3 regions of the Sodalis sp. RH14 genome follow, and region 2 is predicted to be linked to each of the others. Evidence: riboswitches for the same ligand, from Rfam matches in the RefSeq annotation. Region 2 holds a riboswitch; each other region holds the start of a gene.
The links. Region 2 has a riboswitch for thiamine pyrophosphate ahead of thiM (hydroxyethylthiazole kinase). Riboswitches for the same ligand answer to the same signal wherever they lie in the genome.

Region 1 (3,274 bases), 1.8 Mb from region 2:
TCCATACGGGCGTGACATCAACAGGCTGGCGCAGCAGGGCGCGCAGATAGCGGTCGTTCTTCAGTTCATGCATACAGGATTCCCTTGCAGTTATGAATGGAGTGTAGCATGCGGGCCGTCATTTTCCCGATCGGCGCGGCAGAGCGCGACCGTGTCCTCAATTAAGCGCCTGGCCACGGTGCCGGGCGGCGGCAGCAGGGGCAGCGCGTCATAACGGTACCAGCCGGCATCAAGGATTTCATTATGATCGGGGGTGATTTCGCCGCCGGCGTACTCCGCCATAAACGCCATCATCAGCGAATGCGGGAAAGGCCAGGGCTGCGAGGTGACATAACGGACGTTTTTCACCTTAATCCGCGTCTCCTCCATGACCTCGCGGGCCACGGTCTGCTCCAGGGTTTCCCCCACCTCGGCAAAACCGGCCAGCACCGTGTAAATGCCGCCGCGATGGCGGGTATGCTGGGCCAGCAGGATATCGTCGCCGCGGCGGATCGCCACGATAATACAGGGCGCGATTTGCGGATAATACCGTTCATGGCAATGATCGCACAGGCAGGCCCATTCCCGGTTACTGACGCGCATCTCATGGCCGCAGTAGCCGCAATAGCGATGGGAACGATAAAACTCCGCCAGTTGCACGCCCCGGCCCGCCAGTTGGAACAAGCCTGGGTCGCTATCGATGATCTGGCGCACCGAGCCCATATCCCGGGGCATGGCGTGGCGTACCAGCCAGGCGGGCGACCCCTCCCATTCGCCGATAAGCGTCGCTGTCAATCCTTGAAGTGACCAGGCCGATGCCGTTCCAAATGGCAGTTCCCCCTTGGGTAACCACAATTTGCTGTCCTGGCTGACGATCCACCAGCCATTTTCGCTACCGTTGAGTTCTTGTTCCATTTTAGTTGCACTACCTCTTATTCACTGGCAAGCTAGAAATTAGCTTTAATTGATGAGTAACGCAGCGTTACTTTATTACATCGGAGTCAATCATGCTAAACCAGCTGGACATTCTGGCTCAACGCGTTGGCGGCAGTAACGAACTGATCGATCAGTGGATACTGGCCCGCAGGAAGTTGCTCATTGCGTATTACCATCTCATCGGTCTTAAGCCCAATAAAGAAAAGCATACTCCCCTGGACGAAAACGCGCTGGACGACTTTTGCCATAAACTGGTGGACTACCTTTCCGCCGGCCATTTCCATATCTACGATCGTATCGTTCAGGACGCGGACGATACCAGCAGCAGCAAAAGAATCATCAGTACCCAGTTGTATCCGGCGTTGCAGGAAAATACCAAACAAATCATGGCATTTTATGATAGCCAATTGGAAACGGCCATCGATCATGATAACTGTATGGAGTTCCAACAGGCGCTTTCCGGCGTGGGCGAGGCCCTGGCCACGCGTTTTGCCCTGGAGGACAAACTGATCCAGCAGGCGCTGGAATATAAAGCGGACTACCTGGCCTCGGTGCCGGCCGCCAATAATCCGGACGTATCGCGTCTGGCGTAATTTTGCGGTAAGCAGTAAGTCGTAACCGGTCCTTCACGGGCCGCTATATCTTGTCGGAGTGCCTAGCGCGTACATTACGCCAGGCTGAGACCGTTAATTCGGGATCCGCGGAACCTGATCGGGTTAATACCTGCGAAGGGAACAAGAGTAAAGCAACGCTTTGATTTATAGTCTATTTTGCTAAATTCAAAGCCCGGCCTCATTACTCCCGTAGCGCTCCTGACAAGCAATTTTCCCGTTTATTGTGAGGAATTGCTATGTCGTTATCCAAAACCACCCCTTCCCGCCGTGAGCAGCGCGCCCAGGCGCAGGAATTCATCCATCGTCTGAAAGGCGAAGCCTTCCCCAACTCCCGGCGTATTTATCTCCAAGGCAACAGCGCCGACATCCGGGTGCCGATGCGGGAGATCGCGCTTAGCCCCACGCTTATCGGCGGCAACGGCAAAACGCCGCGCTACGAAGAAAACGAGCCGGTGCCGGTATACGACACCGCCGGACCCTATGGCGATCCGGCGACAGAGATAGACGTGCGCGCCGGCCTTCACCGCCTGCGTTCGGGCTGGATTGAACAGCGCGGGGACAGCGAGGCGTTGAACAGCCTAAGCTCGCGTTATACCGGCGAACGCCGGGCCGACGAGGGCCTGGATGAGGTTCGTTTCGCCCCCAGCCATACGCCGCGGCGCGCCAAACCCGGCCGGCGCGTCACGCAATTGCATTATGCCCGCGCCGGCGTCATTACGCCGGAAATGGAGTTTATCGCCCTGCGGGAAAATATGGGCCGCGAACGCATCCGCGGCGACGTATTGCTGCAACAGCATCCCGGCCAGAGCTTCGGCGCGCATTTGCCGCCGGATATTACCCCGGAGTTCGTGCGCCGGGAAGTGGCCGACGGTCGTGCCATTATCCCCGCCAATATCAACCATCCGGAGTCGGAGCCGATGATTATCGGCCGCAATTTCCTGGTCAAGGTCAACGCCAATATCGGCAACTCGGCCGTCAGTTCATCCATTGAGGAAGAGGTCGAGAAGCTGGTCTGGGCGACCCGTTGGGGAGCGGATACGGTGATGGACCTGTCCACCGGCCGCTATATCCATGAAACCCGCGAGTGGATCCTGCGCAACAGTCCGGTGCCCATCGGCACGGTGCCCATCTACCAGGCGCTGGAAAAAGTCAACGGCGTGGCGGAAAACCTGACCTGGGAATGCTTTCGCGACACCTTGCTCGAGCAGGCGGAACAGGGCGTGGACTATTTTACCATCCATGCCGGCGTGCTGTTGCGTTACGTGCCGATGACCGCCAAACGGTTGACCGGCATCGTGTCGCGCGGCGGATCCATTATGGCCAAATGGTGCCTGTCGCATCACCAGGAAAGCTTCCTGTACGAGCATTTTCGCGATATTTGCCAGATTTGCGCCGACTACGACGTCTCATTATCCCTCGGGGACGGCCTGCGTCCCGGCTCCATCCAGGATGCCAACGACGAAGCGCAGTTTGCCGAACTCTATACCCTGGGCGAATTGACCAAAGTTGCCTGGGAGTACGACGTGCAGGTGATGATCGAAGGCCCTGGCCATGTTCCCATGCAGATGATCCGGCGCAACATGACCGAACAGCTGGAGCATTGCCACGAAGCGCCGTTTTATACCCTGGGGCCGCTGACCACCGATATCGCGCCGGGTTACGACCATTTTACCTCCGGCATCGGCGCCGCGCTGATCGGCTGGTTCGGCTGTGCGATGTTGTGCTACGTCACGCCGAAAGAGCAT
Region 2 (3,274 bases):
GAGTGTTAGTTAATATGGCAGGCATATTTTATGGAAAAACCCTTAGAGAATAATCAAGATTTCTTTATCCAAACGATGAAAATAGAAATCAAACTTTATCTTCAGCAGATATTCAAGAACGCCAACGCGTTCTGTTTTGCCTACTTTATGATGAATAAAAGCGATAACTTCCCAGCCTATATAATATCCGACTACCCCAGCGGCTGGCTGAATCAATACCGCAGTTACGGTTATCAAAAAATCGACCCGGTGATGCTCATCGCCTGCCGGAAATTCACCCCTTTTTTTTGGCCTGATAATCCGTCGATAATACAAGAGCATAGCTTTTTCAGGCTGTCAAAATATTACCGGCTTGACAGCGGCTACACTTTTACGTTGCATGATTGCGATAACAACCTGGCTACATTAAGCATCAGCAACCGCCAGGGAAAGGAGGAATTCTATCATTTTATTGAGCAAAACAAAGAAAGACTGCAGATGCTGCTGATTAGCACTCATGATAAGGTGTTGAACTTTATGCAAAATACGTTGCCCGACGCCACATCCCATGGCGAGAGATCACACGTCCAGGCACTGTCTCCCCGGGAAAAAGAAGTATTATTCTGGGCCAGTGTCGGAAAAACCTATGGCGAGGTCGCGACCATCCTGGCAATACGCGAGGGAACGGTAAAATTTCATATCAGAAATATTATTGATAAGCTAGGCGTTACGAATGCAAAACATGCCATCAGCCGGGCCACGGAACTTAAATTATTTGGTTAACTATCCATTTATCATTTCGCGCAACGCGATCACAACCCTGTCCATCTGTGGGAGTTTTATTATGCTGTCGGCTTAAAATGGACAGCGTTGCCAATATATTTGCAATCATTTATATAGTGTTTAAGATGCAGGCGTTGCCGCGAGAAATTTGATGCTATCATTGCCCGGTGATTCTTCTGGCTGTTGAAGGTAGGCATGATTAGATTCTGTCTTTTTAATTTATTAGCTTTGTTTTCATTAACGGCATATTCCTCTGAGCATCTCCATAAAATAATTTTAATCGATCTCATGAATAATAAGCCAATGTTTTGTCATGCTGAGCCCCGTTGGCGCTTTTCCCCGCCGATAAAAGACGATCCCTGGCTGGCCGGGCGGTTAAGCGCGCTGGCCGAGGCGGGATTTGCCCGCCTGGAGGGGGCCGGGGACAGTGCGCAGTGGTGGTTGACGCCCACCGGCGCCACGGGTGCGCAATTCTGCGGGGACGTTTGTTACGGCCGGATGTTGGTCAGTCCCCAGCGGCCCTGCTCATAGCCTTATTATTAAGTCTGCTGATAATTGTGTTTATGAGATCGACGCCGGCGGAGGGACCAGGCTCCGCCGGCAAACTCACCATTGATCTTTTCTCCCGCCCGCCGGATAATCATGCCACTTGACTCGGGGTGTCCGCCGCTGTGCGCCGGACTGAGATTTTACCCGTATGACCTGATCTGGATAATGCCAGCGTAGGGAAGTCACGGCCTGTTGTCCCGCCGGGTCCGTCTTCCTCAGCGCCGGCTGGGAGCGCTATGATTACCGAACCTGCCGAACTGCCCGGCTTAGCCGCCGCGTCTTCCCTTACCCTGCTGCGCCAGCGCAAGCCATTAGTCCATTGTATGACCAATGACGTGGTACAGGCGTTTACCGCCAATGCGCTCCTGGCCGTCGGCGCCGCCCCGGCCATGGTGATCGAACCCTGTGAGGCGGTTCAGTTCGCCGCCATGGCCGATGCGCTGCTGGTGAATATCGGCACGCTGACCGCGCCGCGGGCCGAGGCGATGATGGCCGCCATTACGTCGGCCAATCAGGCCGGCACGCCATGGGTGCTGGATCCGGTGGCCGTGGGCGCATTAACCTTCCGTACTGAATTCGCCCGGGGCGTATTGCCGTTAAAACCCGCCGCCATTCGCGCCAATGCCTCGGAAATCCTGGCGCTGGCCGGGCAGCCGGCCCTGGGCCGCGGCGTGGACAGCGCCGACGACTCCCGCCTCGCCCTGCCTTTTGCCCGCCGGCTGGCCGCGGACTATGGCACCCTGGTCGCGGTTACCGGCCGGGTGGACTTTATCACCGACGGCGATCGGGTCTGGTCCGTGACCGACGGCGACGCCATGATGACGCGCGTCACCGGTACTGGCTGCGCCTTATCGGCCGTGGCGGCGGCGTTTTGCGCCCTGCCGGGCGATCGGTTGCAGCATCTGGCCGCCGCCTGCAGGATCATGGCGCTGGCCGGGCGGTTAACCGCCCGGGACGCGGCGGGTCCGGGCAGCTTTGCCGTCGGCTTCCTCGACCGGCTGTACGGCCTGCAGGAGGAGGATATACCATGAAGCGCTGCCATAACCTGCTCAGTATCGCCGGCACCGATCCCAGCGGCGGCGCCGGTATCCAGGCTGATTTAAAAACCTTCTCGGCGCTTGGCGCCTATGGCGCCACGGTCATCACCGCGCTGGTGGCGCAAAATACCCGCGGCGTGCAGTCCATCTATCCTATCAGCGCTGAATTCGTCGCCGCCCAGCTGGATTCCGTGCTCGGGGACCTGCGTATCGACAGCGCCAAAATCGGCATGCTCGGGCAGGCGGACATCGTGCGGACGGTGGCGGCAAAACTGCGGCAATATCCCATACCCTATGTGGTGCTCGATACCGTGATGGTGGCGAAAAGCGGCGATTTCCTGCTGTCGCCGGATGCCGTGAGCGCCGTGCGGGATGTCTTATTGCCGCTGGCGTCCATCATCACCCCTAATTTGCCGGAAGCGGCGGCGCTGCTGGGCTGCCGCGCCGCCGCCAGCGAGGAGGAAATGCGCCGGCAGGGCCGGGAACTCCTGGCCTACGGCTGCCAGGCGGTGGTGATGAAGGGCGGCCACCTGCATGGCGACTCCAGTCCCGACTGGCTTATCACCGCCACGGACGAACGGCGTTTCGACGCCGTCAGGGTGAACACCCGGCATACCCATGGCACCGGTTGCACGCTCTCCGCCGCGCTGGCGGCCCTGCGTCCGCTGCATGACGACTGGGCGCAAACGCTCGCGGCGGCCAAAGCCTGGCTGCAGCAGGCGCTGCTACATGCGGATGATCTACAGGTCGGGCAGGGGATCGGGCCGGTCCATCATTTCCACCAGTGGTGGTGACATTCCGGTGAGAATGCCCTGGGCAAAGTTAAGCAGCGAGCGGGCGTCGTGCAGATGCCGGGCGTCGAAGGCGTTGAGCAAATAACTGTTCTCGCCGCGGTGCGGGCGGATGCGCAATGACGGCAGGGGCGT
Region 3 (3,274 bases), 2.6 Mb from region 2:
CGGCTGCTCCATAGCAGCATCAGCGTTAGCACCACGCACAGCAGGCCCGCGCCCAGGGCAATGCGCAGCGACGTCAGCAATGCCGACCACAGCGCCGGCTGCGACAGGACCCGCGCCATGCCCGTATTGACACCGCCGGCCACCACGGCCAGCAGGGGCGGCGCCAGCAGCGCCAGCGCCAGGACAATAACCAGCGCGTCGGTCAAACGGCGCGCCAGATTATCGCCGGGATTGCGCCACTGGGAAAAATGCGTCGCGCCGACGGGAAACGCGCGGGTCAGCCGTTGGCTGGACAAGACCAGCCCCAGGCAACAGATCATTTGCACCAGGGCCAGCAGCGCCGCGCGGCCGGGATCGTAGTCATAGCTTAAGGCCTGGTAAATCGCCAGCTCAATGGTGGTCGCCCGCGGTCCGCCGCCCAACGACAGCACCGTGGCAAAACTGGCGAAACACAGCATAAATATCAGCGCCGCCGCAGGCAGCAGTTGACGGCGCAGATAAGGCCACTCAAGAATGCGGAAGAAATGCCAGCCCGCCATGTCCAGCTGCGCGGCCAACTGGCGCTGCTCCACCGGAATGCCTTCCAGCGCCTGCAACAACAGGCGGGTGGCCAACGGCAGGTTAAAAAATACATGGGCCAGCAGGATCCCCCGCAGGCCGTAGGGTGAAAAACCGTAGGGAATATGCAGCCAGAGGCATAGCTGCGCCAGCCAGCCTTGGCGACCATACACGCTCAGGATGCCGAACACGGCCACCAGCACCGGCAGCACCAGCGTCATGGCGCAAAAGCGCAGCAACAGCAGGCGTCCCGGAAACCGCCGGCGGTAAAGCGCCCGCGCCAAAAAAACGGCGGGCAGCACCGATAGCAGCGCCGACAGCAGCGCCTGCCAAAAGGTAAAACGCAGGACATGCCACAGATAGCTGTCCGACAGCACGTCGCGCCATTGGAGCGTCGGCGCGTTCAGCCACAAGGCGCCGACTGCCGTCAGGGCCACGGCCGTCAGCATCAGCGCGGCCAGCAGTCCCGGCCATAACCAGCGCGGTATCATCGGCCAGGCATCATTGGCTGACGGAACGCAACCAATCCTGGGTCCACGCGCCGCGTTTGGCCGCCACGTCATCCGCGCTGAAATTCAGCGTCTTGGCCGGCAATACGTCAAAGCCGGCCGGCAGCGCGGTTTTGATCACCGGATACATCCAGTTGCCTGTGGGAATGGTCTGCTGGAAAGCCGGGGAAACGACAAAACGCATAAACTGCTGCGCCAGCTGCGGATTTTTACTGGCGGCTAATTGTCCGGCCACCTCGACCTGGAGATAGTGGCCTTCGCTGAAGGTCGCCGCCGCATAGTTATCCTTCTTTTCCTCGTTGATATGATAGGCCGGCGACGTGGTATAGCTGAGCACCATGTCCGCTTCTCCTTTCAGGAATAAGCCATAGGCTTCGCTCCAGCCCTTGGGCACGGTAACGGTTTTTTTCGCCAGCCGTTGCCAGGCCTGGGGCGCTTTATCGCCATATACCTGCTGCACCCAGAGCAATAAGCCCAGTCCCGGGGTACTGGTGCGCGGATCTTCGTAAATGATTTTCAGCGCCTGCGGCCCGTCTATCAGCTCATGCAGGCTTTTGGGCGGATTTTTCAGCTTGTTCTTGTCATAGACAAACGCAAAATACCCGTAATCAAAAGGCAGGAAGGTGGGATCATGCCACGCCTGCGGCAAGGTCAGATGAGCGGTGTCGACGTTATGCGCCGTAAAGAGATGCGTATCCTGCGCGGGCTTAAGCAGGTTGTTATCCAGGCCCAGCACCACATCCGCGTCGCTGTTCTTGCCTTCGATGCGCAAACGGTTGAGCAGGGCGACGCCATCTTCCTGCACGACATATTTCAGCTCGCAGCCACAGTCTTTTTCAAAGGCGGTTTTTATCGCCGGCCCCGGGCCCCATTCGGAGGCAAAGGAATCATAGGTATAAACCGTCAGGACGGGTTTTGCCAACGCCGGGGCGGCGGCGAGCAATAGCAGGCAGGGTAACCATTTTTTCAACACTTTGCGCTCCTGGAAAAAAAAAGGCGGCAAAGGCGTTTGAGGCGGCAGCGGGACGCACTCTCAAATCCCTTCGCCGGTATTAGCCGGATCAGGTTCGACGGGTATACTCTCAGCTTGCGCGCCGGCTAACGCTATGCCGGACGCTTCGCACCCCGTTGAGAACAAATGCAAGTGTAATGGTTTTATCCCTGGCTTAACAGCCTGTCTTACGTGTCTAACGTATCTAACGTATCTAACGTGTCTAACGTGTCTTATGTGTCTTATGTGTCTTATGTGTCTTATGTGTCTTGCGGGTCTTGCGGGTCCGGCGGGGCGAACCAGGCGGATTTGAAATCAAACCATCCCAGCGTATTCATCCTGACCCCGCGCATGCTGCGCTGGCCCTGTAGAATCAGCCAATGATGGAACAGCGGGTGCAGGCGATGGCCGGTGATAAGCGATTGGCACCATTGCGCCATGGACAGGCCCTTGCCGCGCCATTTCTCCAGCGCGTCGCTAAGGTCGGCCGGCAGGCAATGATGCATCAGCGGCATCTCGTAAAAGCTGGCGAACAGGGAATAATCCAGCGGCAGGTAAAAATTAGCGCTGCCGAGCCATAAATCGCTCTCGGCCTCACCGTTATGCCAGGTGGCATAATCCACGGTATTGATCACCAGCGCGATGTCCTGCCGGGCCAGCACCGCACCGAGCGCGCGGCAAAGATCATCGAATTCCGAATGGGCGCGATAAACCGTCAGGGTGATGCTGCGCAGCTCCGCGGGCCTTGGCCGCGGTTGCGCGACCCGGCTATGGCGCCAGCGCGGCAGGATACCGTAGGCCGGCGACCAGTAATGCTGGTAGGCCGATCCCGCCTCGGTCAGCATGGCGATGGGATCGATATTTTCACTCAGCCAGCGGCGGGTATCATCGTTTTGCATCAGCGGCGAACGGGCATCAAACAGCAGGAAATAGCAGCCTTCCTCCAGCCGGGTTTCCAATTGACCCGGGGTGCTGTTATCCGCCTGGAGCTGGACGCCGGAATAGCTCAGCTCGGCGGTGAGTTCCGGCAAGATCCAGATATTCACTTCATCAATCAGTGCGCGATAGCCGAAATAATCATCAAAGGCGCGAATCTTCAATAAGCTTTCCCGGTTGTCGATCACCGCATAGGGTCCGGTGCCGACGGGACGGCGGACGAAGTCCGGCATCGTCTCCCATTCCTGCGGCAAAATCATGGCCGGCACGCTGCCCAATA

Region 1: it holds a riboswitch for thiamine pyrophosphate, as region 2 does, so the genes downstream of both, thiC (phosphomethylpyrimidine synthase ThiC) here and thiM (hydroxyethylthiazole kinase) in region 2, are expected to answer to the same signal.
Region 3: it holds a riboswitch for thiamine pyrophosphate, as region 2 does, so the genes downstream of both, thiB (thiamine ABC transporter substrate binding subunit) here and thiM (hydroxyethylthiazole kinase) in region 2, are expected to answer to the same signal.

Annotation. Positions count from the first base shown of each region.
Region 1 is NZ_CP178739.1:34,438-37,711, reverse strand. Features, by position in the region: gene hemE (uroporphyrinogen decarboxylase) at 1-73, opposite strand, end outside; gene nudC (NAD(+) diphosphatase) at 91-894, opposite strand; gene rsd (sigma D regulator) at 987-1,508, shown strand; TPP riboswitch at 1,553-1,666, shown strand; gene thiC (phosphomethylpyrimidine synthase ThiC) at 1,766-3,274, shown strand, end outside.
Region 2 is NZ_CP178739.1:4,217,274-4,220,547, reverse strand. Features, by position in the region: gene ACL2XQ_RS19175 (helix-turn-helix transcriptional regulator) at 31-762, shown strand; gene ACL2XQ_RS19170 (hypothetical protein) at 1,066-1,293, shown strand; TPP riboswitch at 1,408-1,508, shown strand; gene thiM (hydroxyethylthiazole kinase) at 1,548-2,342, shown strand; gene thiD (bifunctional hydroxymethylpyrimidine kinase/phosphomethylpyrimidine kinase) at 2,339-3,142, shown strand; gene ACL2XQ_RS19155 (hypothetical protein) at 3,089-3,274, opposite strand, start outside.
Region 3 is NZ_CP178739.1:825,402-828,675, forward strand. Features, by position in the region: gene thiP (thiamine/thiamine pyrophosphate ABC transporter permease ThiP) at 1-1,049, opposite strand, end outside; gene thiB (thiamine ABC transporter substrate binding subunit) at 1,060-2,040, opposite strand; TPP riboswitch at 2,088-2,205, opposite strand; gene sgrR (HTH-type transcriptional regulator SgrR) at 2,319-3,274, opposite strand, start outside.